One region of the Blastococcus sp. SYSU D00695 genome, then DNA from elsewhere that is predicted to be linked to it. Evidence: riboswitches for the same ligand, from Rfam matches in the RefSeq annotation. Region 1 holds a riboswitch; each other region holds the start of a gene.

Region 1 (9,301 bases):
CGACCTGCGTGATGATCTGGTTGGCCGCCGGGAAGACGAACCCGTCGAACTGGATCTCGCAGACCGGCCGGTAGCCGCGCATGGCCAGCCCGACCGCGGTGCCGACGATCCCGGCCTCGGCGAGCGGGGTGTCGACGACGCGCGCCTCGCCGAAGTCCTTCTGCAGCCCGTCGGTGATGCGGAAGACGCCGCCGAGGCGGCCGATGTCCTCCCCCATGAGCACGACCTTGGCGTCGTCCTCCATGGCGCGGCGCAGGCCGAGGTTGAGCGCCCGGCCCATCGTGAGCACCTCGGTGGCCATCAGTGACTCCCCTCGAAGGAGGCCTGGTAGGTCACGAACTGCTCGCGCTGGGCGGCCAGCGGCGGCGGCTGGTCGGCGTAGACCTCGTCGAACATCGACTCCGCCGGCGGGGGCTGCATGCGCACCGTGCCGCGCCGCACCCGCGCGGCCAGCTCCTCGGCCTCGGCGTCGACCTCGGCGAAGAACGCCTCGTCGGCGACGCCCTCGGCCGCCAGGTACGTGCGCACCCGCGCGATCGGGTCGCGCTGCGCCCACTCCGCCAGCTCGTCGGCCAGCCGGTAGCGGGTCGGGTCGTCGGAGGTGGTGTGCGCGCCCATGCGGTAGGTGAACGCCTCGATGAAGACCGGCCCCTGGCCCTCGCGCGCGGCGGCGAGGGCCGCGCGGGTCACGGCCAGGACGGCGAGGACGTCGTTGCCGTCGACCCGGACCCCGGGGAAGCCGAAGCCGGTCGCCCGGTGGTGCAGCGGCACCCGCGACTGCCGCTCGATCGGCGCGCTGATCGCGTACTGGTTGTTCTGGCAGAAGAAGACGACCGGCGCCTGGAACGACGACGCCCAGATCATCGCCTCGTTGACCTCGCCCTGGCTGGTGGCGCCGTCGCCGAGGAAGGCGAGGACGGCGGTCTCGGCGCCGTCGCGCTGGACGCCCATCGCGTAGCCGGTGGCGTGCAGGGTCTGCGCGCCGATCACGATCGTGTACAGGTTGAAGCCGGTGGCCGCGGCGTCCCAGCCGCCGTTGTCCACGCCGCGGAACAGGCTCATCACGTGCAGCGGGTCCACCCCGCGCACCCACGCCACCCCGTGCTCGCGGTAGGTGGGGAACGCCATGTCCCCCGCCTCCAGCGCGTGCCCGGCGCCGACCTGGGCGGCCTCCTGGCCCAGCAGCGAGGCCCACAGGCCGAGCTCGCCCTGCCGCTGCAGCGCGGTGGCCTCGGTGTCCCAGCGGCGGACCAGCACCAGGTCCCGGTAGAGCGCCCGCAGCTCCTCGGGGGTCGGGTCGATCGAGTAGACCGGGTCCGTCACGCGCCGCCCCTCGGGGGTCAGCAGCTGCACGAGGTCGGGCGGGGCGGGCAGGTGGGGCGCACCGGCGCCGGGTACCGGGCCGGCCACCTCGGGGGTGGGCACCGTGGGCATGGGGCTGCTCCTCGACGACTCCCGCGTGCCCGGGGTGGCCGGAGACGCGGTCGGTGGGACGTGCGGTGACGCCGGGGTGTGGCGTCACTCACATCATCGTGGCACGACCCGCCCCGTGCGCGAGCACATCACCCCGTGGGAGGACTGCGCAAGGATGCTCGGACGTCCAACGCAGATCGCTCACTCATTGGACGTCCAGGCATGCCAGACTGCGCACCGTGCCGGCCCTCGACGCCACCGACGCCCGCCTCCTGCAGGCCCTGGCGGAGGACCCCCGCGCCTCGGTCATGGCGCTGTCCCAGCGGCTGGGGCTGGCCCGCAACACGGTGCAGGCGCGGCTGGCCCGCCTGGAGACCGGCGGGGCGCTCGCGCCGTTCACCGCCCGGGTCCGGCCGGAGGCCCTCGGCTACCGGCTGGAGGCGTACATGACCGTGCAGGTCGTGCAGCGCAGCCTGACCGACGTCGGGACCGCCCTGGGGGAGCTGCCCGAGGTGCTGGAGGTGACGGCGCTGTCGGGCGTGGCCGACCTGCTGGTGCGCGTCGCCGCCGTCGACGCCGACGACCTGTGGCGGATCAGCGAGCTGGTGCTCGGGATGCCGGGGGTGGAGCGCACCGACACCGCCCTGGCCATGCGCCACCTCGTCGAGCACCGCGTGGACCCGCTGCTGCGTCGCGTGGCGGACGGCGCGACGGACTGAGCGCGCGGCCCGGTCCGGCGCGGCCCGCACAGCGGGCGGGCTCAGCGGGCGGACGGGCTCGGCGGGCGGGCTCAGCGGGGCCGTCGCACCCGCACCGGTCCGCGGGCGGTCGCGACGTCGACGACCGCACCGCCCTGGGTGACCTCGACCTCCCCGGCGGCCGCGAGCCGTCCCGCTGCCGCGCGCGCGGCCGGCATCAGCTCCCGCCAGCCGCCGGGGTCCACGGCGCGGGCGGCCTCGGACGGGCAGATCGAGGCGCCGGCGGCCCGGGCGTCGAGGAGTTCCGCGATCCGCCGCTCCAGCCGTAGGTCGAGGTCGGTCCCGTCGCGGTCCCCGTCGCCGTCCCCGCCGTCCCCGTGGCCCACGCCCGCCAGCGTCCGCCCGCGCCGCCCCGGCCGCCAGCCGGCGGTGTGCGGGACGGCGGCGGGGGTACCGCCACCGCCATGGCGAGACGGACCCCGGTCGGGACGACCGGCAAGGGACGGCGCGGCATCAGCCCCCTCGGCTGGGCGCTGCGGGGCGCGGCGGCGGGGGGCGCGGCCAGCACCGCACTGAACGCCGTCACCTACGTGGACATGGCCGTGCGCGGCCGCGGGAGCAGCTCCACCCCGGAGCGGACCGTCGAGGTGCTGGCCGAGCGGGCGCACGTGACGGTCCCCGGCGACGAGGAGACCCGGCGCAACCGGGTGCAGGGCCTGGGGCCGCTCACCGGGCTGGCCGCCGGGGTGGGCGTCGGCGTCCTCACCGGGCTGGTCCGGGCCGCCGGCTTCCGCTCCCAGTGGCTGGTCGGGACGCTGCTCACCACCGCCGGTGTGCTGGTCACCGCGAACGGGCCGATGACGGTGCTGGGCGTCACCGACCCGCGGACGTGGTCGGCGACCGACTGGGCCGCCGACCTCGTGCCGCACCTGGTCTACGGCGCGGTGCTGAAGTCGACGATGGACGCCTTCGACCGCCCCTGACACCGGGCCTCACCCCCGCCCGCCCTCCAGGCATGGGAAGCGATCCCCACGTCTGCGGCGCCGGGACGTGGGGATGGCTTCCCATACCTCGGGGGCGCCGCCTCGAGGGGACCCGGGGCGGGCGCGGGGGCGGGCGGGCGCGGGGGCGCTCAGCGCCAGCCGCGCTCGTCCACGCCGCCGGGCACGGGCGCCTCGGGGTCGTAGGGCGTGCGGGTGAACACGAACGTGCCGAGGTCCAGGTGGTCCGGGGCGATCCGGAGCGTCTCGCCCGCGTGGTAGCCGTCGAGGCCCAGCCAGGTGCCGTCCCCGCGCGGGGCGAACCGGCTCGCCCGTCCCGGCCGGCCCGGCAGCGGGGCGAGGTCCAGCAGGCCGCTGCCGACGGCGCGCAGCACGTAGGGCGCCGGCCCCCAGTACCAGACGCCGAGCAGGTCCAGCTCGACCGCGGGCGGGGCCGGCCGCCACTCCTCGACCACCCGCGGTTCCGCGGCCCGCACGTCGGCCAGCAGTCCCGGCCACAGCGGCTCCATGCCGGCGGTGGTGTTGGCCAGGCTGACCGCGCCGGTGCCCTCCTCGCGGTCGACGAAGACGCCGGCCAGGAAGCCCGGCATCGAGCCCCCGTGCCCGGTGAGCACCCGCCCGTCGACCCGCATCACCTGCAGCCCCAGGCCGTAGGCCGACCAGCCGGGCGAGGAGGAGTCCACGCCCGCGGGCACGGCCATCTCCTCCAGCGTGGCGGGGGAGAGCACGTCGCCGGTGTCGCCGAGCAGGAAGACGGCGAAGCGGGCGAGGTCGGCGAGCGGCGCCCACAGCTGACCGGCGGCCGCCATGACCCCGGCGTCGTGCTCCGGCTCGGGGAGGACGACGTCCGCCCACGGGTGCACCGCGGTGCCGGCCGCGGCGGGCGGCTGCGGGCGGGGCGTCGTCCGGGTCATGCCCAGCGGGGCGAGGACCTCGTCGCGGACGACGTCGGCCCACGGCCGGCCCCGGTGCCGGGCGACGAGCTCGCCGAGCAGCCCGAAGCCGAGGTTGGAGTAGTGGAACCGCCGGGCCGCGCCGAGCACCACCTGCTCCTCGCGCAGCCGCAGGTCCGCCAGCGACCCGCCGGGCACCCGCTCCCACCAGCCGCCGGGGCTCTCGGCGGACGCGCCGGCCAGGTGCGACAGCAGCTGACCGACCGTCCGCTCCCCCAGCGGCGTCCCCGGCACGTGGGTCTCCAGCGGGTCGTCCAGCCCGAGCCGGCCCTCCTCGCGCAGGCGCAGCACGGCCACCGCGGTCACGGTCTTGCTGATCGACCCCAGCCGGTACTGCACGTCCAGCACCGGCCCGGGCACCTCGCCGCGCCCGGCCGACCAGACGAGGCCGCCGTCGCGCACCACGCCGGCGACCAGGCCCGGGACGCGGCCGTCGCGCTGCACGCGGGCGGTGCGCGCCAGCAGGGTCCGGGCGGTCGAGGGCAGCACGGGCTCGGGCATGACGGCGACCGTAGGCCAGCGCCCCGGGGGCGGCGGGGTCAGGCCGTCGTCGCCACCTCGCCCAGCCGGCCGGAGCGGCGGGCCCACACCTCGAAGACCACGGTGGCCAGGGGCGGCACCGACGCGGCGAGCGCGAGCAGCGTGGTGCCGGGCGACCAGCGCAGCCGCCGCGCGGTCACCAGGGCGTCCACGACGTAGAGCACGAACACCGCGCCGTGGATCGGCCCGAACACCTGCACCCCCACCTCGGAGGTCTCCGGCACGTACTTCACGTACATGCCGGCGAGGAGCCCGATCCAGGTCAGCGCCTCGGCGACGGCGACGGCGCGGAACAGCTGGACGGCGGTGCGGGGGGTCATCGGCTCCCTCTCGACGGCGACGGGTCCGCGCAGCTCAACGACCGGGGTGCCCGCGGGGTCCCCGGTCGGGACTGTGACCTGCGTGGCAGGGTCGGGCGCGTGCGGGGGCTGGCGCGGCGGGAGTTCTGCCTCGTGCTGCTGCGCCGGATGGCCGACGTCCGCCCCGACCTGGTCGCCGAGGCCCTGCCCCGGATCGGGGCGACCCGCGGGCAGGCGCACGCCGCGCACACCCGCTGGCAGGCGCTGCAGCACAGCCCCCGGGCGCCGCGCGGGCTCGCCCTGCGGACGGCGGTGCTGGGGCCGCCGGACACCTGCGTCGAGCGGCCCGAGGGCGACCTCGTGCTGGAGCTGCGCCAGTGGCCGCTGCCGCTGTGGCCGCAGCTGCGCTGGCGGGTGGTCAGCGGGCCCGGCGGCGAGGTCCTCGACGAGCAGCTGGTCCGCGGTCCCGGCTCGGGCGTCCCCGCGGCGCGCGGCGACCGGCTGCTGGTGTGGCAGCACGTGGTGGACGACGTGGCGGCCGTCCCGGGGACCCGGCACGTCGGCGCGCCGGCGCCGGCGCACTGGGAGGTGGCGCTGCCCGACGGCCGGCCGGCCCGCTTCGTCTGGGGGCTGTTGCTGCGGGTCGGCTGACGCGGCTCCCCCGGCCCGCCCCGGAGTGGGCGGGCCGGGGGGCGAGCTCAGCCGGCGATGCGGCGGGCCCCGGCGTAACCGCCCATGGAGTCGATGCTGGCGACCTTCACGACGTCGCCGGACGTCGGCGCGTGCACCATCTGGCCGTTGCCGATGTAGATGCCGACGTGGCTGACCGGGCTGTAGAAGAACACCAGGTCACCGGGCTGCAGGTTGCCGCGGGAGACGGGCTGGCCCATCTGGGACTGCAGCCGGCTGGAGTGCGGCAGGGTGATCCCGGCGGCCCGGAAGGCGTACTGGGTGAGCCCCGAGCAGTCGAAGGACCCGGGGCCGCCGGCGGCCCACACGTAGGGCTTGCCGCGCTGCGCCATGGCGGTGCTCACGGCCACCGAGGCCGCGCCGCTGCCGCCGACCACCGGGGTGGCGGGCGCGTCGGTCCCGGCGGCGGCCGCGGGGGCGTCGCGCTCGTCCCGGCTGGCGGTGGTCTCGGCGTGCGCGGCGGCGGAGGCGGCGAGGGCGGCCTGCCGCTCGGCGGCGGTCAGCCGGTCGAAGTCGGCGCGGTACTCGGCGATCTGGGCCTCGAGCGCGGCCTGCTGGGCGGCGACGGCGTCGTAGGTCTGCTGCGCCTGGGCGGCGGCCTGGGTGGCGGCGGCCTGGGCCTGCGCCGCGGCGTCGCCGGCGGTGACGGCGGAGACGAGGACGCCGCTCTGGTGGTCGGCGACCAGCTCGAGGGCGCTGACCCGGTCGAGGAACTCGTCGGCGGAGTCGCTGGTGAGCAGGGCGGCCAGCGAGCCGCCGCTGTCGCCGGTCCAGGCGCTGCGGGCCACGCCGGTGACCTGTTGCTGCGCGCTGGCGACCGCGGCCTGCGCCTGGTCGGCGGTGGCCTGCGCCTGGGCGGCGGCGGCCTGCAGCGCGGCGAGCTGCTCGCGGGCCTCGTTGAACTGCTCGGTGACCCCCTCCAGCTCGTGCCCGCGGGCGGCCATGAGCTCGGCGGCCTCGGCCGCGGTCTGCGGCTCCTCGGCGGCGGCGGAGCCGGGCACGAGGGTCGCGCCGAGGGCGACGCCCACGGAGGAGGCCAGCAGCAGCGCCCGGCGGAGGGCGGCGGGGCGGCGGGGGTGGTGCGGGCGCGCGGGGAAGACGCGCTCAGCGGACGCCATGGTGCGGCGGCTCTCCAATTCTCCGACGGCCGCCTACCGGGTTAGCTGACGGGTTCGGGCGGGAGTTCGCCCGGCGCCCGCGGTCGCCCGCGCGCGCTGCACCCCGGGACTACGGTGGGTCCCCGGCCCGGCGTCCCCGAGGGTCGGCCGGCTCGACGGCGTCCGTGGGGTGTCACCCAGGTCGGTGACGCTGCGCCCCGTCGGACACACAGACCGTAAGGGCCGTTACGGCGGCGTGACAATCACCAGCGTGTAATTCGTTCGCTCACGGTGAGCAACCGACCCCGTGCAGTTCCCGCGCCGGTGGACGCCGTCCCCGCGCCCGCCCGCCTGACCTGCGCCGACGCGGCGGACCGGCGCCGCCCGTCGCCCGCGCCGCTCGCCCGGGCCGCCGCGCGGAGCCGGCGTGACCTCGCCCACGAGCCCGCCCCGATCACGCGGCCGCCCCGATCACACGGCCGCCCCGGCACGACCCGGCACCGCCTCCCGACCAGCCGCCCGGAGCGCGTTCCCGGCCCGCCGCGGCGTTTGCCCGGTCCGCCGGCCGCGCACCCACCCGGCATGCCCCTCTCCCGACCGGCCCCGGCCCGCCCGCCCGCCGTCCCCGCCTCCCGTGCGCCGCAGGGCGCATGCGGCTCCGGCAACGTGGCCGGGGGCCCGCCGGCCCGCAGCACCGCGATCGGGTCCGGAGCCTGAGCACAGACCCCGCCCCGCCGCCGCGGGGCAGCGCGTGGTCCCGGGCGCGCGTGGGCGCGGAGGCCCGGTTCCTGGCGTCCGCCGCGCGCGCCCGGCTGCAGGGCCGCGACCTCGCCCTCATCGCGGCCGGGCTGACCTTCTACGCCGGCATCGCGGTCGTGCCGCTGCTGCTGGTCGCCGTCCGGCTGACCGGGGCGCTGGCCGGCGCGGACGAGGTGTCGCGGCTGACCGGGAGCCTGACCGGGTTGCTGCCCTCACAGCTCGGCGCGCCGGGCGCCGTCCGCGGGCTGGTGGACGCCGGGCTGGGCATGGACCTCCTCGGCTTCCTGCTCGCCCTGCTGCCGCTGTCGCTGTACGGCGAGGGACTGCGCCGGGCGCTGCTGCGCTTCAGCGCGCGGCCCGACACCCTGACCGGCTGGCGCGGCCGGCTCCTCGGGCTGCCGCTGGTGGTGGTCACCCCGCTGCTGCTGTACCCGCTCCTGCTCGCCGCCGACGGCATGGCGTCCCTCGCCGCCGAGCCGGGCGCCGCCGCCGCCGTCGGCCGGTTCGCCCTCGGCTACTACTCGGTGCTGTTCGCGCTCACCGTGCCCCTGGTGTGGGGCTTCCGGGTGGTCGCGGCGACCCGCCTCGGCTGGCCCGCGGTGCTGTGCGGGGCGCTGTTCACCGCGGCCTGCCTGTCCGGCTTCCTCCAGGGGTTCGTGCTCTTCCTCTCCCTGCCGCTGGACCTCGGCGCCCCCTTCGGCGGCCTCACCCCCGTCGGGGCGGCGGTCGCGCTGGCGCTGTGGCTGTTCCTCCTGCACCTGGTGCTGCTCGGCGGCTGGCTGCTCACCCAGGCCCTCGACGAGCGCATCACCGGGCGGGCGGGGCCGCCAGCAGCTCCGGCAGGTCCCCGCGGTGCAGCACGACCAGGCGGCTCACCGCCCGCGTGAGGACGACGTAGAGGCGCTGCAGGCCGCGCGGCTCGGCCGCCACCACCGCCGCCGGGTCCACCACGACCACCGCGTCGAACTCCAGCCCCTTGGCCAGTCCCGCGGGGACGACGGCGAGCGGGGCCGCCGGGGCGTCGTCGGTCAGCACCTGCGCGGGCAGCCCGGCGTCCCGGAGCGCGGCCGCCACCGCCGGCACCGCCGCATCGGCGCAGACGACCCCGACCGAGCCCGGCGCCGCCGCCAGCTCCCGCACCACCTCGGCCAGCGGCCCGGCGAGGTCGGCGACCGGCCGCAGCGCGAGCGCCCCGGGGCCCCGCCGCACGGCGGTGGCGGCGGGCAGGCCGGGGGCGATGGCCGGCAACAGGCGGTTCGCGTAGTCGAGCACCTCGCCGGGGACCCGGTAGCCGCGGGTCAGCGGGCGGACCGTCGTCCCCGGCCGGCCGAGCCCGCGCAGCGTCGGGCCCCAGTCCCCCGCCGACCAGGGGCTGGTGGCCTGCGCGAGGTCGCCGAGGACGGTGAGCGAGCCGGCCGCCAGCCGGCGGGCGATCGCGCGGCACTGCATCCCCGACAGGTCCTGGGCCTCGTCGACCACCACGTGCCCGTAGCCGCCGGTGCGCTCGAGCAGGCCGGCCACCTCGTCGACCAGCACCGCGTCGGCCGCCGTCCAGGGCGCCGTCCGCACCGAGCGGGGCGGCTCCGGCCACCGCAGCGCCGCCTGCTCGTCCTCGTCCAGCACGCCCCGGGCCGCGCGCGCCAGCAGGACGGGGTCCGACAGCAGCGCGCAGACCAGGCCCGCGGCGTCGCGGGCGGGCCAGACGGCGTCGCAGAACGCGCGCACCTCGGGGCTGCGGGCGGCGCGGCGGGTCTCGGCGTCGGTCGGGCTCCCGCCGTCCTCCTCCCGCTGGCGGCGGGCGTCCTCGGCCAGGAGCAGGGCCAGCCGCTCGCGACCGGCGGCGTAGTGCAG
Region 2 (9,301 bases), on a different contig from region 1:
AGCCCCGGCGCCCGGCGCAGGAGGGCCAGCGGCACCGGCCACGGCGGCACCGGCCGGGGCACGCCGCTCCGGCCGGCGAACAGCAGCGGGTGCACGGTCTCGGTGTCGACGACGTCCTTGCCCCACCAGCCGTGCGCGGTGAGCAGGCCGTCGAGCCGGTTGCCGGTGGGCAGCTCGGCGCCCCGCCAGCGACCGACGAGCTCCCCCGGCGCCACCGGCTCGAGGGTGTCGAACAGCCCGAGGACCCCGGCCGCGGAGCTCACGGCAGGACCGCGGCCGGCACGCGGGTGGCGCCGTCGGTGCGGGCGGCGGCCACCTGCGGCCGGGTCAGGAACAGCGCGTCGCGCAGGTCGGCGCCGCGCAGGTCGGTGGCCCGCAGGTCCGCGCCGAGCAGGTCGGCTCCCCGCAGGTCCGCGCCGCGCAGGTCCGCGCCGATGAGCAGCGCGCCGCGCAGGCAGCCGGCCCGCAGGTCGGCCCCGCGCAGGTCGGCCCCCACGAGGTCACGTCCCGAGCGGTCCCGGCGCGGGCCGGGCAACGCGGCCCGGACCAGCGTGCTGGCCTCGCGCAGCAGCGGTCCCGCCTCGCGGCGGAGCGCGTCGGTGTCCAGCGCGGCCAGCTCCGCCGCCCCGGCGTCGCGCAGCGCGCGGGTGCGGTCGCGGGCCTCGACGAGGCGGTCGCGCAGCGGCGCGGCGGCGGGCCGCGCCAGCGCCTCGGCGAGGTACCAGAGCAGCTCCGACAGCTGCCGCATCGCGTCCAGGACGGCGAGCGCCTCGGGCCGGCCGCGCGGGTCCCGCCCGGCGTAGGTCACCTGCACGACCTGCTGGCCGGCGCCGAAGCAGTCGAAGGTGACGCAGCCGGGGAAGCCGCGGGCGGGCAGCTGCGCGTGGATGGTGCAGCGGTCGTCGGCGGCGAGGTTCGGGCAGGGCCGGCCGGCGGGCTTGTCGATCGCGAAGTCCGCCGACGCGGCGAACGGCGGCAGCACGCAGCACAGCGCGGCGCAGCGCGCGCAGTCGGCGTGCAGGAGCGCCCGGTCGTCGCGGTCGGTCACGTGCCCTCCCCCGACGACCTCGTCACCCCGCGAGGCGCTCCAGCGTGACCAGGACGCCGTCCACACCGCCCGGGCCGATCCGGCCCTTCACCTCGACCGAGGTGATCGCCTTGAGCTGCCAGCCCTCGCGGGCGTGCTCGTTGAGCACCTTCTCCAGCTTGTCACCCGACATCTTGCCGCCGAGCAGCCCCTCGCGGAGCTCGACCACCTTGTACTCGTACCGACCGGCCACGGAGGGCTCCTCGCTGTCGCGCCGGGCGCGGGGCACGCCCGGGAGGAGCAGTCTGGCGCCCGTGCGGGGGTCAGCGCGAGGGCGGCGCCGGCTCGTCGGGCGCGGCGGCGGACGGGCCGCGGACGAGCTCGGCCACCGACTCCTCCAGCCGCGCCCAGGTGCCGCTCCACTCGACCAGCGGCTCGAGCAGCCGCTCGAAGACGGCCAGCTGCTCGTCGAAGGCCTGCAGCTGGGCGACCATGCCGGTGATCAGCTGCCGCTGCCCGCGGACCGCCTGGTCGATGGCACGCAGCTGCGCCGCCGACATCGCGCCCGGCGGCGACGGCAACCGGGGCAGCGAGAACCCACCGGGGACGGCGCCGGCGGCCAGGCCGCGGGCCCGGTCGGTGAAGCCCTTGAGCTGGGCCACGAACTCCTCGATCGACCGCGGGACGCGCCCGCCGGCCGGTTCCTGCTCGGTCACCGTGCCCCCTCCGCACCCGTCCGCCGCGGGTCCCGGGCCCAGTCTGCCCCGGCCGCCCGCCGGGCGAGGGGTCAGCGGCGGCGCCCGGCCAGCCCGGCGACGGCAACCAGCAGCCGGCCGTAGCCGCCGGGGGCCAGCCGGACCAGCACGTCGGGGACCTTCGCGCTGAGGCCGATGAGCAGCCGCGGGCGGCGCCGCTCGACCGCGTCGACGATCAGCGCGGCCGCCCTCTCGGCGGGGAAGGTCAGCAGCTTGGCGAAGTCGGCCTTGCCCTGCGCGGCCTCCGCCGGGTCGACGCCGCCGGCCACCCGCGCGGTCTCGGCGATCCGGGTGCGGATGCCCCCGGGGTGCACGCTGGTGACGCCGACCCCGTCCTCGGCCAGCTCGTGCCGCAGCGCCTCGGTGAAGCCGCGGACGGCGAACTTGCTGGACGAGTACGCCGCCTGCCCGGCGGGTGCCATCAGGCCGAACAGGCTGCTGAGGTTGACCACGTGCGACCCGGGGTGCGCCTTCAGCGTCGGCAGGAACGCCTTGGTCAGCCGGACGACGGCGCGGAAGTTGATCTCCATGACCCAGTCGAACTCGTCGAGGGTCATCTGGTCGAAGCGCCCGGCCAGGGCCACGCCGGCGTTGTTGACCAGCAGCGTGACCCCGGGGTGGGCCGCGACCAGGTCGTCGGCGACGCGCTGGGTGGCGACCGGGTCGGCCAGGTCGACGACGGCGGTGGTCACCGAGACGCCCGGGGAGGCGGCGCGCACGCCCGCGGCGACCTCGGCCAGCCGCTCGGCGTCGCGGTCGACGAGCACCAGGTCGCTGCCGCGCGCGGCCAGCAGGGGCGCGAGGGCGGCGCCGATGCCGCTGGCCGCCCCGGTGACGACCGCCGTCCCCCCGGCGAAGCGGTAGGCGTCCATCAGGCGGCCGCCCGCTCGCGCGCCGGCTGCCGGCCGGTGAAGCGGATGCCCTCGTCCTCGACCGGGCCGCGGCGCAGCAGGAGCAGGTCGCGGACGTAGTTCTGGTGCAGCTTCCACGGTGCCCGGCCGCCCTGCTTGGGCAGCAGGTCGAGGCTGCGCTGCACGTAGCCCGACGTGAGGCCGAGGAACGGCGCGCGCTCGGGATCGGCCGGCGCGAGCGGGGTGGCGATGGCGGTGCCGGTGCGCTCCAGATGCGCGAGCAACCGGGTCACGTAGCGGGCGACGAGGTCGGCCTTCAGCGTCCAGGAGGCGTTGGTGTAGCCGATGGTCATCGTGAAGTTGGGGACCCCGGAGACCATCATCCCCTTGTAGGAGACGGTCTCCGACAGCTCGACCGGGGCACCGTCCACGGTGAGCGTCATGCCGCCGATCGGCAGCAGGTTCAGACCGGTCGCGGTGACGATGACGTCGGCGTCCAGGTGCTGCCCGGACGCCAGCACGATGCCCGTCTCGTCGAAGCGGACGACCCGGTCGGTGACGATCGACGCCTGCTCCCGGCGGATGGCGCGGAACAGGTCGCCGTCGGGGACGACGCACAGCCGCTGGTCCCACGGGTCGTACGGCGGCGTGAGGTGGGTGTCGAGGTCGAAGCCGGCCGGCAGCTGCCGCTCCTGGGCAGCGCGCAGCACCTTCCTCATCAGGGCCGGGCGGCGGCGGGACAGCTGGAAGGAGGCCATCGACGCGAGCAGGCTCTTCCAGCGGACCACCGGGTAGACGACGCGCTCGGGCAGGACGCGGCGCAGCGACTCGGCCAGCTTGTCCCGGCCCGGCAGGGAGATCACGTAGGTCGGGGTGCGCTGGAGCATCGTGACGTGCGCGGCCTGCCCGGCGAGGCTCGGCACGAGGGTGACGGCGGTGGCCCCGCTGCCGATGACGACGACCCGCTTGCCGGTCACGTCGAGGTCCTCGGGCCAGTGCTGGGGGTGCACGACCTGCCCGCGGAAGGTCTCGGCGCCAGCGAACCGGGGGCTGAAGCCCTCGTCGTAGCGGTAGTAGCCGGAGCACACCGACAGCCACGAGCAGGTGAGGGTGACGGTCTCGCCGGTGTCGGTGCGCTCGGCGGTGACGGTCCACCGCGCGTCCGCCGACGACCACTGCGCCGACAGCACCCGGTGGCGGTAGCGGATCCGCTGGTCGACGCCGTACTCGCGGGCGGTCTCCTCGACGTAGCGGCGGATCGAGGGGCCGTCGGCGATGGCCTGCGGGTCGGTCCACGGCCGGAACGAGTAGCCCAGGGTGAACATGTCCGAGTCCGAGCGGATCCCCGGGTAGCGGAACAGGTCCCAGGTGCCGCCGATGGCGGCCCGGGCCTCGAGGATCGCGTAGCCGGTGCCCGGCCGCTCCCGCTCGAGGTGGCAGGCGGCGCCGACGCCGGACAGCCCGGCTCCGACGATGAGGACGTCGACGTGCTCTGCGGTCTCGGCAGTCATGGGGCTCCCGCTCTCCGTGGTCCTCCGGGCATCGTGCCCCCCGCCGGAACGCTTGTCGACACGGTGTCGAGTCGATCAACGGCCTGTCGGGGGCGCCGGGGGTCAGCCCGGCCGCTCGTCCGAGCCGTAGATCGTCCGCAGCCACACGGTCAGCAGCACGTCCACGGCGGCGTCGTCCGCCAGCCCGGGCCCGTGCCCGCCGACGGACACCTGGAGCACGCGCTCGTTCATCCAGTTGAGGGCGACCGCCAGGTCGCGCGCCGGCGGCCCCGGCGGGGCCGCACCCCGGGCCCGCTCGGCCTCGATCGCCGCCGCCGTCTCCGCGACGAAGCCCTCCATCACCGCCGACCACAGCTCCCGCACCTCGGGGCTGGCCGCGAGCAGCTCGGTGGCGGCGGCGGTCAGCGCCCGGTGGTCGCGGAAGGTGTCGCGGACGGTGACCAGGGCCGCCCGCCAGGCCGCGCGGGCGCCGGTCGCGCCGGCCAGCGCGGCGGTGCGGGCCGCCCGGGCCTCGGCGACCACGCGGTCCAGCAGCGCGAGGACGACCGCCTCCTTGGAGGCGAAGTAGAAGTAGAAGGTCGACCGCGAGATGCCCGCGCCGCGGGCCAGGTCGTCGACCGAGATGTCGGCCAGGGGCCGCTGCTCGAGCAGCGCCTCGGCGGTGGCCAGCAGGGCCCGCTCCCGGTCGTCCCCGGTGGGTCGGCGGACCCGCCGGCCGCGCGCGGTGCCCGGCTCGGCGCGGTGGGGCTCGGCGAGGTGGGGCTCGGCCATGGACGCGACGCTAGCGGGTGTCGACGCGCTCGACACGGCGTCGAGAGGCGACCTCCACGATCAGGGCAGGCGCCACACCGTGGTCCGGCGCAGGCCGGGGCCCTCGGTCTCGGGGATCTCGTACACCGCCGCCTCGACCAGCCGCTCGTGCGGGAGGTAGGGCCGGCCGGGGTCGCCGACGTACACCGCGCAGCCGGCGGCCCGGGCCCGGTCGAGGAAGGGCACCACCCGCTCGGTCATCTCCCGGTCGTAGCAGACGTCCCCGGCCAGGACGACGTCCACCGGGGGCGCCGGCTGCCCGAGCACGTCGCCCAGGGCGGTGATCCCCCGGACGCCGTTGAGGCCGGCGTTGACCTCGATCGCCGTGCGGCTGAACGGGTCGACATCGCTGGCGAGCACGGTGGTGGCGCCGGCCAGCGCGGCCGCGACCGCGACCAGGCCGCTGCCGGCGCCCAGGTCGAGCACCCGGCGGCCCGCCACGAGCCCGGGGGTGTCGAGGACGAACCGGGCGAGGGCCTGGCCGCCCGGCCACGCGGCCGCCCAGAACGGCGGGGCGTCGCCCGCCCCGCCCGCCGAGACCTCCATCGCCTCCCAGAGGGCGACGACGTCGTCGGCCACGTGCAGCCGCACCTCGGGGACCGAGGACGGCGACCGGACCGCCGTGTGGGCGCGGATGAAACCGGCGGGGACGACGTCGGGCGGCACGGCCCTCACCTCACCACGCCCGGCGCGACCCCTCGCAGGGGCCCGCGCCGCGCGCCGTGACGTGCTGGAACGGCCCCGCCGCAGGGGCCCGCCGCGAGCGTCGTGACGTGCTGGAACGGCCCCCTCGCAGGGGCCCGCGCCGCGCGCCGTGACGTGCTGGAACGGCCCCGCCGCAGGGGCCCGCCGCGAGCGTCGTGACGTGCTGGAACGGCCCCCTCGCAGGGGCCCGCGCCGCGCGGAGCGGGGCGTGGGGGGCGAGGGGGTCCTCCTTCTAGTACCAGCCGGTGGACTGGGAGTGGGCCCAGGCGCCGCAGGGGCTGCCGTAGCGGCTGTCGATGTAGATCAGGCCGGCGTCGATCTGGCGGTAGCCGTCGCTGGTCTTGGCGATGCCGGTCCCGGCCCAGGTGGAGTCGAGGAACTGCGGGATGCCGTAGGCGGTGCTCGTCGGGTTCTGCGCGGTGGGGTTCCAGCCGCTCTCGCGGCCCCACAGGTTCTCCAGGCAGGTGAACTCCGACCCGCTGCCGACCCGCGACATCGCGTAGTCCTTGAAGGAGCCCTGACCACCGGAGGACGACGCGGCGGGGGCGGCCGCCTGCCGCTGCTGCTGCTGGGCGGCCTGCGCGTCCGCGGCGGCCTGCGCCTCCGCGGCGGCCTGGGCCTCGGCGGCGGCGCGCGCGGCGGCCTCGGCGGCGGCGGCCTCGGCGGCGCGGCGGTCGAGCTCGGCCTGGTCGGTGGCCTGCTGCGTGAGGGCGGCGGCGACCGCCTGCTCGTCCCGCTCGGACCGGGAGGAGGCGAGGTCGCCGAGCGAGGAGAGGTCGGGCGAGGCGGCCGCGGCGGGGGCCACGCCGTCGATCCCCAGCGCCTGGGCGACGCTCACCGACTCGGGCGCGGCGGCGTCGGCGGAGGCGGGCGTCTCGCCGGTGGCGACGACGCTGACGAGGACGCCGCCGGCGGCGGCCGCGGCGAGCAGCAGGCCGGGGCGGCGCGGGCCCAGCGGCGAGCCGCTGCGGGCGGCCCGGGGGGCGCGGCTGGACGTGCGGAAGAGCGAGCGGGGCGACATGCGGGAGGTACTCCGTGGGAGAGCGCGCACGCGTCGGCCACCCCCTCCTGGAGGGGGCGCACGGACGGTGCTGGTGTCTTCGGGGTGGTCCGGGGGCGCGACGGGGCGGCGCCGGCCCGGGGCGGTGCAGGCGGCGGTCGGCGGCGCTAGACGGGCAGCGCGCGCGGACGGCGGCACCTGCGGGCCGCGTGAGCCCGGAGGCGAGGCATGCGGAGACTCTCCGTTTCTTCCGTGGCCGCCTACCGAGTTAGCTGACGGGTTCGGGAGGGAAGGCGCCCTACCCGCGCGCCGAGCGGACTCGGCGGGCGGGATTCACCCCAGTACTGCGGTGGGTCCCCGGCTCGCTCCCGCACCAGGCGGTCGCGACTCGGCGGCGTCCGGCCGAACTCCCCGGATGGGGACGAGACGACCGGCCGGACGCAGCCACGTTAGGTGCCGTTACCGCGCCGTGACAATCCCTGCCCCCGGATCCGGTGCGTGACGGATCTCGCCCCAGTGGTCCCACACACCCCGGGATGCGACCGGACGCGGACGCTGCGTGAGCTCTCGGTCGCGCTGCGGCAACCGGCGGGCGACCCCGTCAGCTCGCGCGGGCCGGCCGTGGCAGGTCGGGCACGCCCGCGGTGACCACCTGCAGCGCATCCTCGATCCGCTCCCCGAGCAGGGCCGACGCCGCGTGCGCGGCGTCGCGCTCGCGGCGCAGCCGCTCGACCTCGGCCTCCAGCGCGGCGATGCGCCCGGCGGACTCCCGCTCGGCCGCGGCCCGGTCCCGCCGCTCGGCGGCGAGTGTGGCGAGTGTCTCGTCCCGGACGGCGGCCACCGCCTGCCGGAGGACGGCGACGTTCGCAAGCCGGGCGCGGGCCTCGGCGCGGGCGGCCCCGCGGATCCGGTCGGCCTCGGCCTCGGCGGCGGCGGTCAGGGCGGCCGCGTGCTCGGCGGCGCGCACGAGCAGCTCCTGCACCGGGTCGGCGTCCCCCCGGTCCACCCCGGCGAGCCGGCGGCGGGCGTCGGCGAGCTCCGCCGAGCAGGCGGAGAAGCGGGTGAGCAGGTGGTCGTTCTCGCGGCGGGCCACCGCGATCTCCGTCTCGGCCCAGGCGACGTAGTTGTCGACCTCCATGCGGTCGTAGCCGCGCAGCGCCCCCCGGAAGGTCGGCTCGGTGCCCAGCAGGGCGTCGAGGGCGCCCGGACCGGGCCGGACCGCAGCGTGCACCGACATCGACGTCCCCCTCGCACTCCCCCACCGCGCCCGGCCCCCGTGCCGCGGTGGGGGAAGGATGCCCAGCGGTGGCGGCTGCGGGAGCGCCCGGCAGGTCTCGGATCGGCCACGACGCGGGTGTCGCACCGGGCGTGCCCGGCCGGTCACCCACCGGCGTCCGTCCGGGTGCCGGCGCCCGGGAATCCCCCGGCCCGCCGGCCCGTTGCAGGCGGCAGTAGTTGAACTCTCAACCCAAGAGGCGAGTGACATGCAGTTCGGCATCTTCTCGGTCAGCGACATCACGGCCGACCCCACGACCGGGCGCACGCCGAGCGAGGCGGAGCGGATCCGGGCGATCGTCGCGATCGCGCGGAAGGCCGAGGAGGTCGGTCTCGACGTCTTCGCGCTGGGCGAGCACCACAACCCGCCGTTCTTCTCGTCCTCGCCGACGACGACGCTGGCCTACATCGCGGCGCAGACCTCGACGCTGCAGCTGTCGACGGCGACCACGCTCATCACCACCAACGACCCGGTGAAGATCGCCGAGGACTACGCGATGCTGCAGCACCTCTCCGGCGGCCGCGTCGACCTGACCCTGGGCCGCGGCAACACCGGGCCGGTCTACCCGTGGTTCGGCAAGGACGTCCGCGACGGCATCCCGCTGGCGGTGGAGAACTACGCGCTCCTGCGCCGGCTGTGGGACACCGAGGTCGTCGACTGGCAGGGCCGCCACCGCACGCCGCTGCAGGGCTTCACCTCGACGCCGCGGCCGCTGGACGGCGTCCCGCCCTTCGTCTGGCACGGCTCCATCCGCAGCCCGCAGATCGCCGAGCAGGCCGCCTACTACGGCGACGGCTTCTTCGCCAACCACATCTTCTGGCCGCCGGAGCACACCCGGCGGATGGTCGAGTTCTACCGCGACCGGTTCGCCCACCACGGCCACGGCACCCCCGAGCAGGCGATCGTCGGCCTCGGCGGCCAGGTGTTCGTGCGCAAGAACAGCCAGGACGCCGTCCGCGAGTTCCGGCCCTACTTCGACGCCGCGCCGGTGTACGGCCACGGCCCGTCCCTGGAGGACTTCAGCCGCGACACCCCGCTGACCGTCGGCAGCCCGCAGCAGGTCATCGAGCGCACGCTCGGGTTCCGCGACTACGTCGGCGACTACCAGCGCCAGCTGTTCCTCGTCGACCACGCCGGGCTGCCGCTGCGCACCGTCCTCGAGCAGCTGGAGATCCTCGGCGCGGAGGTCGTCCCCGTGCTCCGCCGCGAGTTCGCCGCGCTGAAGCCGGCCGCCGTCCCCGACGCCCCCACCCACGCCGCGCGCGTCGCCGCCCGCGCCGCGACCGTCCCCGGCACCCCCGACCGCACCCCCGAGGAGGTGACCGTGCGATGACCACCCGCACCCTCGCCGTGGTCACTGCCGGCC
Region 3 (9,301 bases), on a different contig from region 1:
CGGCCAGCAGCCCGTCCGGCCGGGGGCGGTCGTCCGCGAGGAGCAGCCGGCGCACTGGGGGTGGACGCCGCGCTACGGGCGCCTCCAGATGCGGGCGCGGGCGACGCTGACGCCGCGGTCGATGGCCGCCTGGTGGCTCGTCGGCCTGGAGGACCGGCCCGAGCGCTGCGCGGAGCTGTGCGTCATGGAGGTGTTCGGCGACGCGCTGGGCCGGACGCCGGAGGGCCGCCCGACCGCCGCCGTCGGCATGGGCGCCCACGCCTTCCGCGACCCGCGCATGGTCGAGGACTTCGCGGCCCCGCGGCTGGAGATCGACGTCACGCAGTTCCACACCTACGCCCTCGACTGGCACCCCGACCGCGCCGACGTGCTGGTCGACGGCGAGGTGGTGCGCACCGTGCACGTCACGCCCGACTACCCGATGCAGACGATGCTCGCGGTCTTCGACTTCCCGGAGCGGGCGGTGCCCGGGGAGCCGTACACCGAGCCGGAGCTCGTCGTCGACTGGATCCGCGGCGAGCCGGCCCGTTGACGCCGGCACTCAGTCGAGCAGCGGCCGCAGGTTCTCGGTCCACACGTCGGCGCCCACCCGCACCACCAGCGCGGTGACGACGACGAGGAAGGCGACGCGGATGAAGCGGCTGCCGCGCGCGGTCGCCGTCCGCGAGCCGAGGTAGCCGCCCAGCACGTTCGCCGTCCCCATCAGCAGGCCCAGGCCCCAGAGGACCGACCCGTGCGAGGCGAACACCAGCAGCGCCCCGACGTTCGTGGCCACGTTGACGATCTTGGCCTTGGCGCTGGCGGCGAGGAAGTCGTAGCCCAGCAGGGACACCATCGCGAACACCAGGAACGAGCCCGTGCCGGGCCCGAGGACCCCGTCGTAGAAGCCGATGACGGCGCCGATGCCGGCGGCGGTGCCGTGGTGACGGCGGCCGGCGTACCGCAGCGCCGTCGCCTCGCCGAGCGCCGGGCGCAGCGCGGTGAACAGGCCGATGCCCACCAGCGCCACCACGATCACCGGCTTGAAGACGGCGGCCGGCAGCAGCGCCGCCACCGAGGCCCCGGCCGCGCTGGCGACCAGCGCGAGCCCCGCCATGGGCAGCGCCGTGCGCAGGTCGGGGTGCACCCGGCGCGCGTAGGTGACCGCGCTGGTGGTGGTGCCGAACACCGACGACAGCTTGTTGGTGGCCAGCGCCTGCACCGGGCTCAGCCCGGGCACCAGCAGCAGCGCGGGCAGCTGGAGGAGGCCGCCGCCGCCCACGACGGCGTCGATCCATCCGGCCGCGAGCGCGGCGAGCAGCAGCAGCGCGAGCGTGGTCCCCGTGAGCCCGTCGGGCAGCAGGACGTCGGTCATCCGCGCCTTCTCACCAGCTGCCCTCCCACGGACACGACACGGCCCCGGCGCGGGGGATCGACGGCCACGCCGGGACCGGTGGCCCGGTGCTACCCCGCGAGAGGGCGGTGAACCCTCCTCGGACCAGTCTCCCGGCAGGCCCCGCCCGGGGCGGCCCGGGGTGGTCGCCCCGCGCCCGCGCCGGGCCGCGCCCGCCCGGGCCGTACCCTGGACCGGCACGGGCCCGGCCCGGATCACCCCGGCCCGGACGACCTGGCCCCGCGCCGCAGCGCGGTCCGCCCACCCCAGGGCGTCGACCCCCGCGCGCCCCGTGCACCCGACGTCCCCGCCTGCGAAGGACCCGCCCCGCCCGTGAGCTCACCCCAGTCCGCCACCGCCCGACGCCGCGACCGCTCCCGGCGCGACTCCCCCGCCCGCACCGCCGCCCGGGAGGAGCGCCTGGCCCAGGAGAGCTGGGTCGAGGGCGCCGCCCCGAGCCTGCCGGTGCGGTCGGTGCGCCCCGAGGAGGTCGTGTTCCACCTCGGCCCCACCAACTCCGGCAAGACCTACGAGTCGCTGCAGGCGCTGGCCGCCAGCGGCTCCGGCGTCTACGCCGCGCCGCTGCGCCAGCTGGCGCACGAGGCCTACGCCAAGCTCTCCGCCGGGCTGCCGCCGGGCACGGTCGGGCTGTCCACCGGCGAGGAGGAGATCGACCCGGGCGCCCCGATCGTGTGCTGCACGGTGGAGAAGGCGCCCATGCGCGGCGAGCTGCTGGTGCTCGACGAGTCGCACTGGGTGGCCGACCCCGAGCGCGGCCACCACTGGGCGCGGCTGCTGCTCACCGGCGAGTACCGGGAGATGCACCTGATCTCCGCCGCCGAGGCCTACCTGCTGCTGCGGCCGCTGGTGTCCGACGCCGAGCACCTCACGGTGGTCAACCACAAGCGGCTGTCCCGCCTGGACGTGCTGCGCGCCCCGGTCCGCCCGGAGACCGTCCGGCCGCAGACGCTCGTGGTCGCCTTCAGCCGCAAGAACGTCTACGCCGTCGCCGCCGCGCTGCACGCGCACCGGCCGGGCCGGGTCGGCGTCCTCTACGGCGCGCTGCCCCCCGCCACCCGCCGCGAGGTCATCGAGCAGTTCACCGACGGCGAGTTCGACGTCCTGGTGACCACCGACGTGATCGGTCACGGCATCAACGTGCCGGCGACGACGGTGCTGTTCGCCGAGACGACGAAGTTCGACGGCGAGCGGGTGCGCCCGCTGCGCTCGTGGGAGACCGCGCAGATCGCCGGCCGTGCCGGCCGGTACGGGCTGACCGGCCACGGCCAGGTCGGCGTGCTCACCGGCGTGGTGGGGCTGCGCCCGGACCAGCGGCTGCTGGCCGAGGGCGCCGCGGTCGCCCGCGGGGACGCTCCCAGCGACCTTCCCCGGCGCGCGCCGCGCCTGCGCCCGGAGCTCGACGACCTCGGCGCGTCCGAGCCCGCCGACCTGCCCGAGGCGCTCACCCGCTGGATGGCGTGGGCGCGGGCGGCCACCCGCGACGAGGCGATGACCGCCGACGACGTCAGCAGCCTGGTGCTGCGGGTGCAGGCCCTGCTCCCGCTGCTGCGCGGCCCGCTGGGCGCGGCCGGCGACCTGGACACGGTGTGGCGCCTGGTCAGCCTCGCCATCGACTACGACCCGCCGCGCCGCACCCGCTGGCTCACGCTGGCCCGCGCCGCGCTCGAGCACGCCGTCGGGCTGCCGGTTCCGCCGGAGACCGTGCTGCCCGACGTCCCGCGCGGGGGCACCGTCGAGGACTTCGAGCAGGCCGCCGCGGCCGCCCGGGACGCCCAGACGCTGCTCCGCCGCTTCCCCGGCGTGGCCGGACTCGACAGCGACGACGCCGCCTGGGTGGAGGAGGAGTGCGCCGAGAGCATCTCGCTGCTGCTCCCGCGGGCGATCTCCTCGGTGCGGGCGGCCGCCTGCCGCGACTGCGGCCGCCCGGTCGCCCCGCAGTTCACCACCTGCCGGCCGTGCAGCGCGCCCGCCGGCCGCGGCGACGACGACCGCCGTCCCGGGGGCCGCCGCGCCGCCGGTCGGGCCGCCGGCCGGGCGCTCGGCGGGCGGCAGGGCGGGCCGCGGGGCCGGTCGCGCCGGGGCTGACCCCGGCGCCCGGCGGTCAGGCCGTGTCGGGGGTGATCGTCGTCCGGGAGCGGTACTCGAGGTCGCCGTACTCCGCGGCGTGCCGGCCCATCCAGGCGGCGACGAACGGGCACAGCGGCAGCACCCGCATCTGCTCGCCCCGGATCGAGTCCAGGGCGCGGCGCACGAGCTCCGAGGGGATGCCGCGCCCCGCGAAGCCGGGCAGCACCTCGGTGTGGGTGAGGACGACGAGCTCCGGCGTCCGGATGTACTCCGCGATCGCCGCGAGCTCGCCGTCGACCCGCGCCTCGAAGCGGCGCCGGTCCGGCGCCTCCGTCACGTCCACCTGCACGGGGAGCCCTCTCCGTCGTCCGCCGCCCGCCGGGTCAGCGGTAGTTCACGTGCACGTGGTCGTAGTGGTTGGCCGTGGCGCCGCCGCGGTCCTCCATCGTCGACCACGAGCCGCCCGGTGACTGCAGGATCCGCTGCTCCCAGATGATGTACTCCACGCCCAGCTCGTCCCAGTGCGCGACGTGGTACGCGACGATCGCGTCGCCCAGCGACGCGTTCGTCAGGACCATGTAGTCCAGCGCGTTGCCCGACGGGTGCCCGTGCGGGTCGGTCGCGCTCGGCCGGGTCCCGCCGAGGGTGATCGAGCCGGCGCCCGGCACGTTGCTGACGACGACGTCCGCGGCAGCCTGCACCCGCGAGGACACCGGGCCGGCCGTGTTGTTGATGCGCGCCACCGCGGTGGCGGCGGTGCTGGCCGCCACGGCCGCCGACCCCCCGCCGCTGCCGCCGGCGGTCCCGCGGGACTGCGCCGCCGCGGCCTCGGCGGCGCGGGCGGCGGCCGCCTCGGCCTCGGCCTGCGCCTGGGCGGCCGCGGCGGCCGCCGCGGCCTCGGCGGCGGCCCGCTGCTGGTCGAGGACCGCCTGGTCGGCGGCGGCCTGGGCCTGCGCGGCGGCGACCGCCTCGGCCTCGCGGGTGCCGCGGCTGGCGGCCAGCTCCGACAGCGGCTGCAGGTCCGGCTCGGCGGCGGCGGGCGTGCTGTGCGCGGTGAGGCCGAGGGCCTGGGCGACGCTGACCGAGCCGCTGACGTCGGCGTCGGCCTCGGCGTGCGCCGCCGGGTCCACGCCGATCAGGACGTTGACCAGGACGGCCCCGGCCGCGGCCACCCCGAGGTAGACCCCCGGTCGGCGGCCGACGACGGCGCGGGAGCGGCGGCGGGCCGACGCGCGGCGGGCCGCGCGGTCGGGAGCGGCCGGCAGCACCTCCGTCGGGACGGCGGCGGTCTCGGTGACCGCGTCCTCGGTGGAGGCGGCGGCGGGGGCGGTGCTGGGCTGGGCAGGGTGGGACACGGGGAGGGCTCCGGGGGTGCGCGGGCAGCGGCGAGCTGCGGATGTGCGGGGGCAGCGGCGACCGGACCGGCGCACGACCCCGGCAGCCTCCGGGCGGAGGGCGGGGCGGTGGCGGTCGGCGGGTCGCGGGGCCTCAGCCGCGCGGGCGCACCCGGCTGCGGGAGTACGGGGTGCGGCGGGGTCGTGCGGGGGTACTCAAGCGCGCCACGTGGCGGCTCTCCGTTTCTTCCGTCGGCCGCCTACCGAGTTAGCTGACGGGTTCGGGCGGGAAGCGGCCCTACCCGTCCCCGGACGTGCGGGACGGGATTCACCCCAGTACTGCGGTGGGTCCCCGGCTCGCCCCGGAGGGCGACTCGGCGGCGTCCTCCGGTAGACCCCGGACGGGGCCCCTGGGGCCGGAGGGACGCGGCCACCGTAGACGCGTTACCGGGTCGTGACAATCGCGGCGGCCCGCGCCCGGGACCGCGGGCACCACTCCCGGCCACGCCGCCGCGGCCCCGGCCGGCGGGGCCCCCACACCCCGGCCGGACCGCCGTGACCAGCCGCCCCGGCGCCCCGTGCGACCGGCGGGCAGCGGCGGGACGACCGCCGCGACCGGCGCCCGACCACCCCCGCCGGACGGCCGGGGCCGTGCGGAGCATCACAGCGCGGACCCGTCCGGGTGGCCGGCGGGCCCGCGCTGCGCTCCGGAACGGGTGACGGGCGGGCCACTGCTGTCAACGGGGCGCGACGGGATCGGTAAGTTGCCGACCCAGCGGGCCGCAGCGCGCACGTCGGGAGGCGCGCTCAGTGGATGTCCCGCGAGGGAGAGGTGCAGTCGTGGCAGCCGTTGACGCCGTGCTCGACGAAGCAGGGGTGAAGAACAGTCGCGTCCGCGACTTCGTCCGCCAGTGGGCAGAGCACACCGGTGCCGCCCGGGTGGAGGTGGTCAACGCCTCCGACGACGCCCGGCTGATCCAGGAGGCGCTGGAGGCCGGGGAGCTGCTGCCGGCCGGGGAGGGCCGCTACTACTCGCGCAGCCACCCGAAGGACACCGCCCGCTCCGAGGAGCGCACCGTCGTCGCGACCAACGACGAGGCGGACAAGGGCGTCTACAACAACTGGAAGCCGGCGTCGGAGATGCGCCCGCTGCTGACCGAGCGCATGAAGGGCGCCTCGGCCGGCAAGACGATGTACGTCGTCCCCTACCTCATGGCCCCGCCCGGGTCGCCGCTCGAGCAGTACGCCACGGGCGTCGAGCTGACCGACACGCGCACGGTCGTGCTGCACATGAACCGCATGGCGCGCGTCGGCGTCCAGTACGTCAACGACCTGGCCGACCAGGACAGCTTCGTCCGCGGCGTGCACGTCACCGGGAACCTGGACGAGCTCGGCCACGGCACCGCCGACGACCAGCGGTACTTCGTCACCGTCGCCGACGAGCGCACGATCCTGCACTACGGCTCGTCCTACGGCGGCAACGCGCTGCTGGGCAAGATCGCCCACGGCCTGCGCCAGGGCGCCTACGACGGCTGGCGGTCCGGGGAGTTCCTCGCCGAGCAGTTCATGCTCCTGGGGATCACCGACAAGCAGACCGGCCGCAAGTACCACGTCTGCGGCGGCATGCCCAGCGCCTCGGGCAAGACCAACCTGGCGATGACGCTGGCCCCCGACGTCCTCGGCGACCGCTACCACGTCACGTTCTACGGCGACGACATCGCCTGGCTGCGGGTCGACCCCGAGGACGGGAAGATCTACGCGATCAACCCCGAGTACGGCGTGTTCGGCGTCGCCAAGGACACCAACGAGGCGACGAACCCCACGGCGGTCGAGGCGATCACCGAGGGCACCGGCACGATCTTCACCAACGTCGCCTACAACGAGCAGACCGCCGACGTCTGGTGGGAGGGCAAGACGCCCGAGCCGCCGGCCGACGTCACCGGCTGGCGCGACTGGCAGGGCGCGCTCATCAGCGAGCGGTCCGAGGCCGACCGCGGTGCCCCGTGGGCGCACCCGAACAGCCGGTTCACCACCACGCTGGCCAACGTGCCCAACCTGGCGCCGGACTTCGACAGCCCCAAGGGCGTGCCGGTCGACGCCATCATCTTCGGTGGCCGCACCCGCGACCGCGAGCCGCTGATCCGCGCGATCACCGACCTCGCCGAGGGCGTCTACGACGGTCTCACCCTGGGCGCCGAGGCGACCTTCGCCGCCGAGGGCACCGAGGGCGTGCTGCGCTACGACCCGATGTCGATGCGCCCGTTCATGGCGACCCCCGAGGCCACCTACGCCGCGCACTGGCTGAAGGTCATCGGGGCGGCGAAGGAGCAGCCGCTCTTCGCCCACGTGAACTGGTTCCAGCGCGACCCGCAGGACGGCCACTTCCTGTGGCCCGGGTACCGGGACAACCTGCGCCCCCTGCTGTGGCTCATGCAGCTGAAGAACGGCGAGGTCACCGGCCGGCAGACCCCGGTCGGCATCGTGCCGCTGCCCGAGGAGCTCGAGCTCGACGGCGTCGACCTGCGCGACGGCGACCTGGAGAAGCTCCTCACCATCGACACCGAGCGCTGGTGCCAGGAGATGGGCCACCGCGAGGAGCACCTGAAGCTCTTCCCGGGCATGCCCGAGCCGATCTGGGAGGCCCACCGCCGGGTGGCCGCCGCGCTCGACGCCGAGCGGGAGCAGTGACCGGCCCCGCCTGAGCACGACCCGGGACCCCCGCAGCCGACCGGCTGCGGGGGTCCCGCCGTCTGCGGGCTCAGCCGGCGTCGGCCCAGGAACGGACGACGGCGACGTCGAGCGGGAAGTCCACCGGGAAGTCGCCGAACAGCAGCCGCCCGGCGGTGGCCGCGGCGGCGCGGACCTCCTCGACCACCGCGCCGGCCAGCTCCTCCCGGGTGTGGACGACGACCTCGTCGTGCAGGAAGAAGACCAGGTGCGGGCGGTCCTCCAGGCGCCCCTCCCCCATCCGCCACAGCCGGTTGCGCAGGTCGGCCAGCCAGCACAGCGCCCACTCGGCGCCGGTGCCCTGGACGACGAAGTTGCGGGTGAACCGGCCCCAGGCGCGGCGCTCGCGGTCGCGGTCGGCGCGCGGGCCCGACTCCTCCGGCGCCTCGCCGAGGTCGACCGGGCGCTGCGCCCAGGCCCCGCCGGGAGCCGGTGACCCGCGGCCCAGCAGGGTGTGCACCACCCGGCCGCTCTCCCCCGCCCGCGCGGCCTCCTCCACCAGCCCGACGGCCCGGGGGTAGCGGCGGGCCAGCCGGGGCAGCATGCGCCCGCTCTCGCCGCGGGTGCCGCCGTACATCGCGCCGAGGATGCCGAGCTTCGCCTCCGCCCGGGTCGCCACGGCGCCACCGGCGACCATGCCCTCGTAGAGGTCGGCGGCCCGGGCGGCCTCGGCCATCGCGGTGTCGCCGCTCATCGCGGCCAGCACGCGCGGCTCGAGCTGCGCGACGTCGGCCACCACGAGCCGGTGCCCCGCGTCGGCGACGGCCGCCGGGCGGACCACCGCGGGCACCGACAGGGCGCCGCCGCCCGAGGACGCCCAGCGGCCGGTGACCACCCCGCCGGGCAGGTAGGTCGGCCGGAAGCGGCCGCCGCGGGCCCACGTGTCCAGCCACGCCCACCCGTTGGCGGCCAGCAGCCGGGCCAGCCGCTTGTACTCCAGCAGCGCCGGGACCACGGGGTGCTCGAGGCGCTCGAGCGTCCAGGACCGGGTGTCGGCCACGGGCAGTCCGGCCGCCTGCAGGGACCGCAGCAGGTCGGCCGGGGAGTCGGGGTTGAGGTCGAAGGCGGCCAGCGCGACCCGGACCTCCCCGGCCAGCCGCTCCAGGACGGCCGGGCGCAGCCCCGCCGGCGGGCGCGGGCCGAGCAACCCGGTGAGCAGCCGGTCGTGCACGTCGGCGCGCCAGGGCAGCCCGGCGGCGGTCATCTCGGCGGCGACCAGGGCGCCGGAGGACTCCGCGGCCAGCAGCAGCGCCAGCCGGCCCCGCTGCGGGGAGGCGGCCACCACCGCCCGCTGCCGGTCGTCCTCCGCGGCCGGGTCCAGCGCGTCGGCGGGGTCGGCGAGCGGGAAGAGGGCGGCGTCGGGGTCGCCGACGGGGGCGAGCGCGTCCCAGCCGGCGGTGTCGGGGCCGGCGAGCAGCGCCTGGTCGGCGAAGGGCGAGCGCCGCAGGACGGCGTGGCACAGCCGCAGGTCCGTGCAGCGCTCGACGCGGACCCCGGCCGCCAGCAGCGCGGGATACCAGCGGGTCGTGTCGTCCCAGACCCAGCGGACCCCGCCCGCCTCCCGGTCGCGGACCCAGCCGGCCAGGTCGCCGGGGTCGATCGCCGTCGGTACCCCGGGGGCGCCGTCGTCCGGCCGTTCCTGGGCGGACACGCCGCCGCCCGGCAGCCGCCGGAGCAGGACGCGGTGCACCCCCGCAGTCTCGCCGAGGGCACCGACGCGCACGGCGCACGGCGCGCTGCCCCCGGAGCCCGGGTCCGGCGGGGCCGGGCCGGGGTAGCG

Evidence for each region. A riboswitch is a leader RNA that binds a small molecule or an ion and turns the genes downstream of it on or off. The one in region 1 is predicted to bind cyclic di-AMP.
Region 2: another riboswitch for cyclic di-AMP. It lies ahead of ACI781_RS02460 (aggregation-promoting factor C-terminal-like domain-containing protein); the one in region 1 lies ahead of ACI781_RS09800 (C40 family peptidase).
Region 3: another riboswitch for cyclic di-AMP. It lies ahead of ACI781_RS01665 (hypothetical protein); the one in region 1 lies ahead of ACI781_RS09800 (C40 family peptidase).

What each region holds. Positions count from the first base shown of each region.
Region 1 is NZ_JBJGZP010000011.1:111,409-120,709, forward strand. It holds gene ACI781_RS09760 (alpha-ketoacid dehydrogenase subunit beta) at 1-301, opposite strand, end outside; gene pdhA (pyruvate dehydrogenase (acetyl-transferring) E1 component subunit alpha) at 301-1,434, opposite strand; gene ACI781_RS09770 (Lrp/AsnC family transcriptional regulator) at 1,653-2,132, shown strand; gene ACI781_RS09775 (DUF3253 domain-containing protein) at 2,204-2,497, opposite strand; gene ACI781_RS09780 (hypothetical protein) at 2,576-3,094, shown strand; gene ACI781_RS09785 (serine hydrolase domain-containing protein) at 3,244-4,566, opposite strand; gene ACI781_RS09790 (DUF3817 domain-containing protein) at 4,605-4,925, opposite strand; gene ACI781_RS09795 (hypothetical protein) at 5,025-5,555, shown strand; gene ACI781_RS09800 (C40 family peptidase) at 5,603-6,712, opposite strand; cyclic di-AMP (ydaO/yuaA leader) riboswitch at 6,728-6,871, opposite strand; gene ACI781_RS09805 (YhjD/YihY/BrkB family envelope integrity protein) at 7,459-8,337, shown strand; gene ACI781_RS09810 (HelD family protein) at 8,258-9,301, opposite strand, start outside.
Region 2 is NZ_JBJGZP010000002.1:193,302-202,602, forward strand. It holds gene ACI781_RS02420 (DUF4334 domain-containing protein) at 1-263, opposite strand, end outside; gene ACI781_RS02425 (pentapeptide repeat-containing protein) at 260-1,048, opposite strand; gene ACI781_RS02430 (DUF4177 domain-containing protein) at 1,071-1,280, opposite strand; gene ACI781_RS02435 (hypothetical protein) at 1,351-1,743, opposite strand; gene ACI781_RS02440 (SDR family NAD(P)-dependent oxidoreductase) at 1,815-2,654, opposite strand; gene ACI781_RS02445 (flavin-containing monooxygenase) at 2,654-4,144, opposite strand; gene ACI781_RS02450 (TetR/AcrR family transcriptional regulator) at 4,247-4,915, opposite strand; gene ACI781_RS02455 (class I SAM-dependent methyltransferase) at 4,976-5,620, opposite strand; gene ACI781_RS02460 (aggregation-promoting factor C-terminal-like domain-containing protein) at 5,892-6,680, opposite strand; cyclic di-AMP (ydaO/yuaA leader) riboswitch at 6,902-7,049, opposite strand; gene ACI781_RS02465 (hypothetical protein) at 7,261-7,896, opposite strand; gene ACI781_RS02470 (LLM class flavin-dependent oxidoreductase) at 8,144-9,268, shown strand; gene ACI781_RS02475 (FMN reductase) at 9,265-9,301, shown strand, end outside.
Region 3 is NZ_JBJGZP010000002.1:27,339-36,639, forward strand. It holds gene ACI781_RS01645 (glycoside hydrolase family 16 protein) at 1-532, shown strand, start outside; gene ACI781_RS01650 (sulfite exporter TauE/SafE family protein) at 542-1,354, opposite strand; gene ACI781_RS01655 (helicase-related protein) at 1,706-3,478, shown strand; gene ACI781_RS01660 (GNAT family N-acetyltransferase) at 3,495-3,809, opposite strand; gene ACI781_RS01665 (hypothetical protein) at 3,844-4,815, opposite strand; cyclic di-AMP (ydaO/yuaA leader) riboswitch at 5,037-5,184, opposite strand; gene ACI781_RS01670 (phosphoenolpyruvate carboxykinase (GTP)) at 5,635-7,482, shown strand; gene ACI781_RS01675 (bifunctional 3'-5' exonuclease/DNA polymerase) at 7,553-9,211, opposite strand.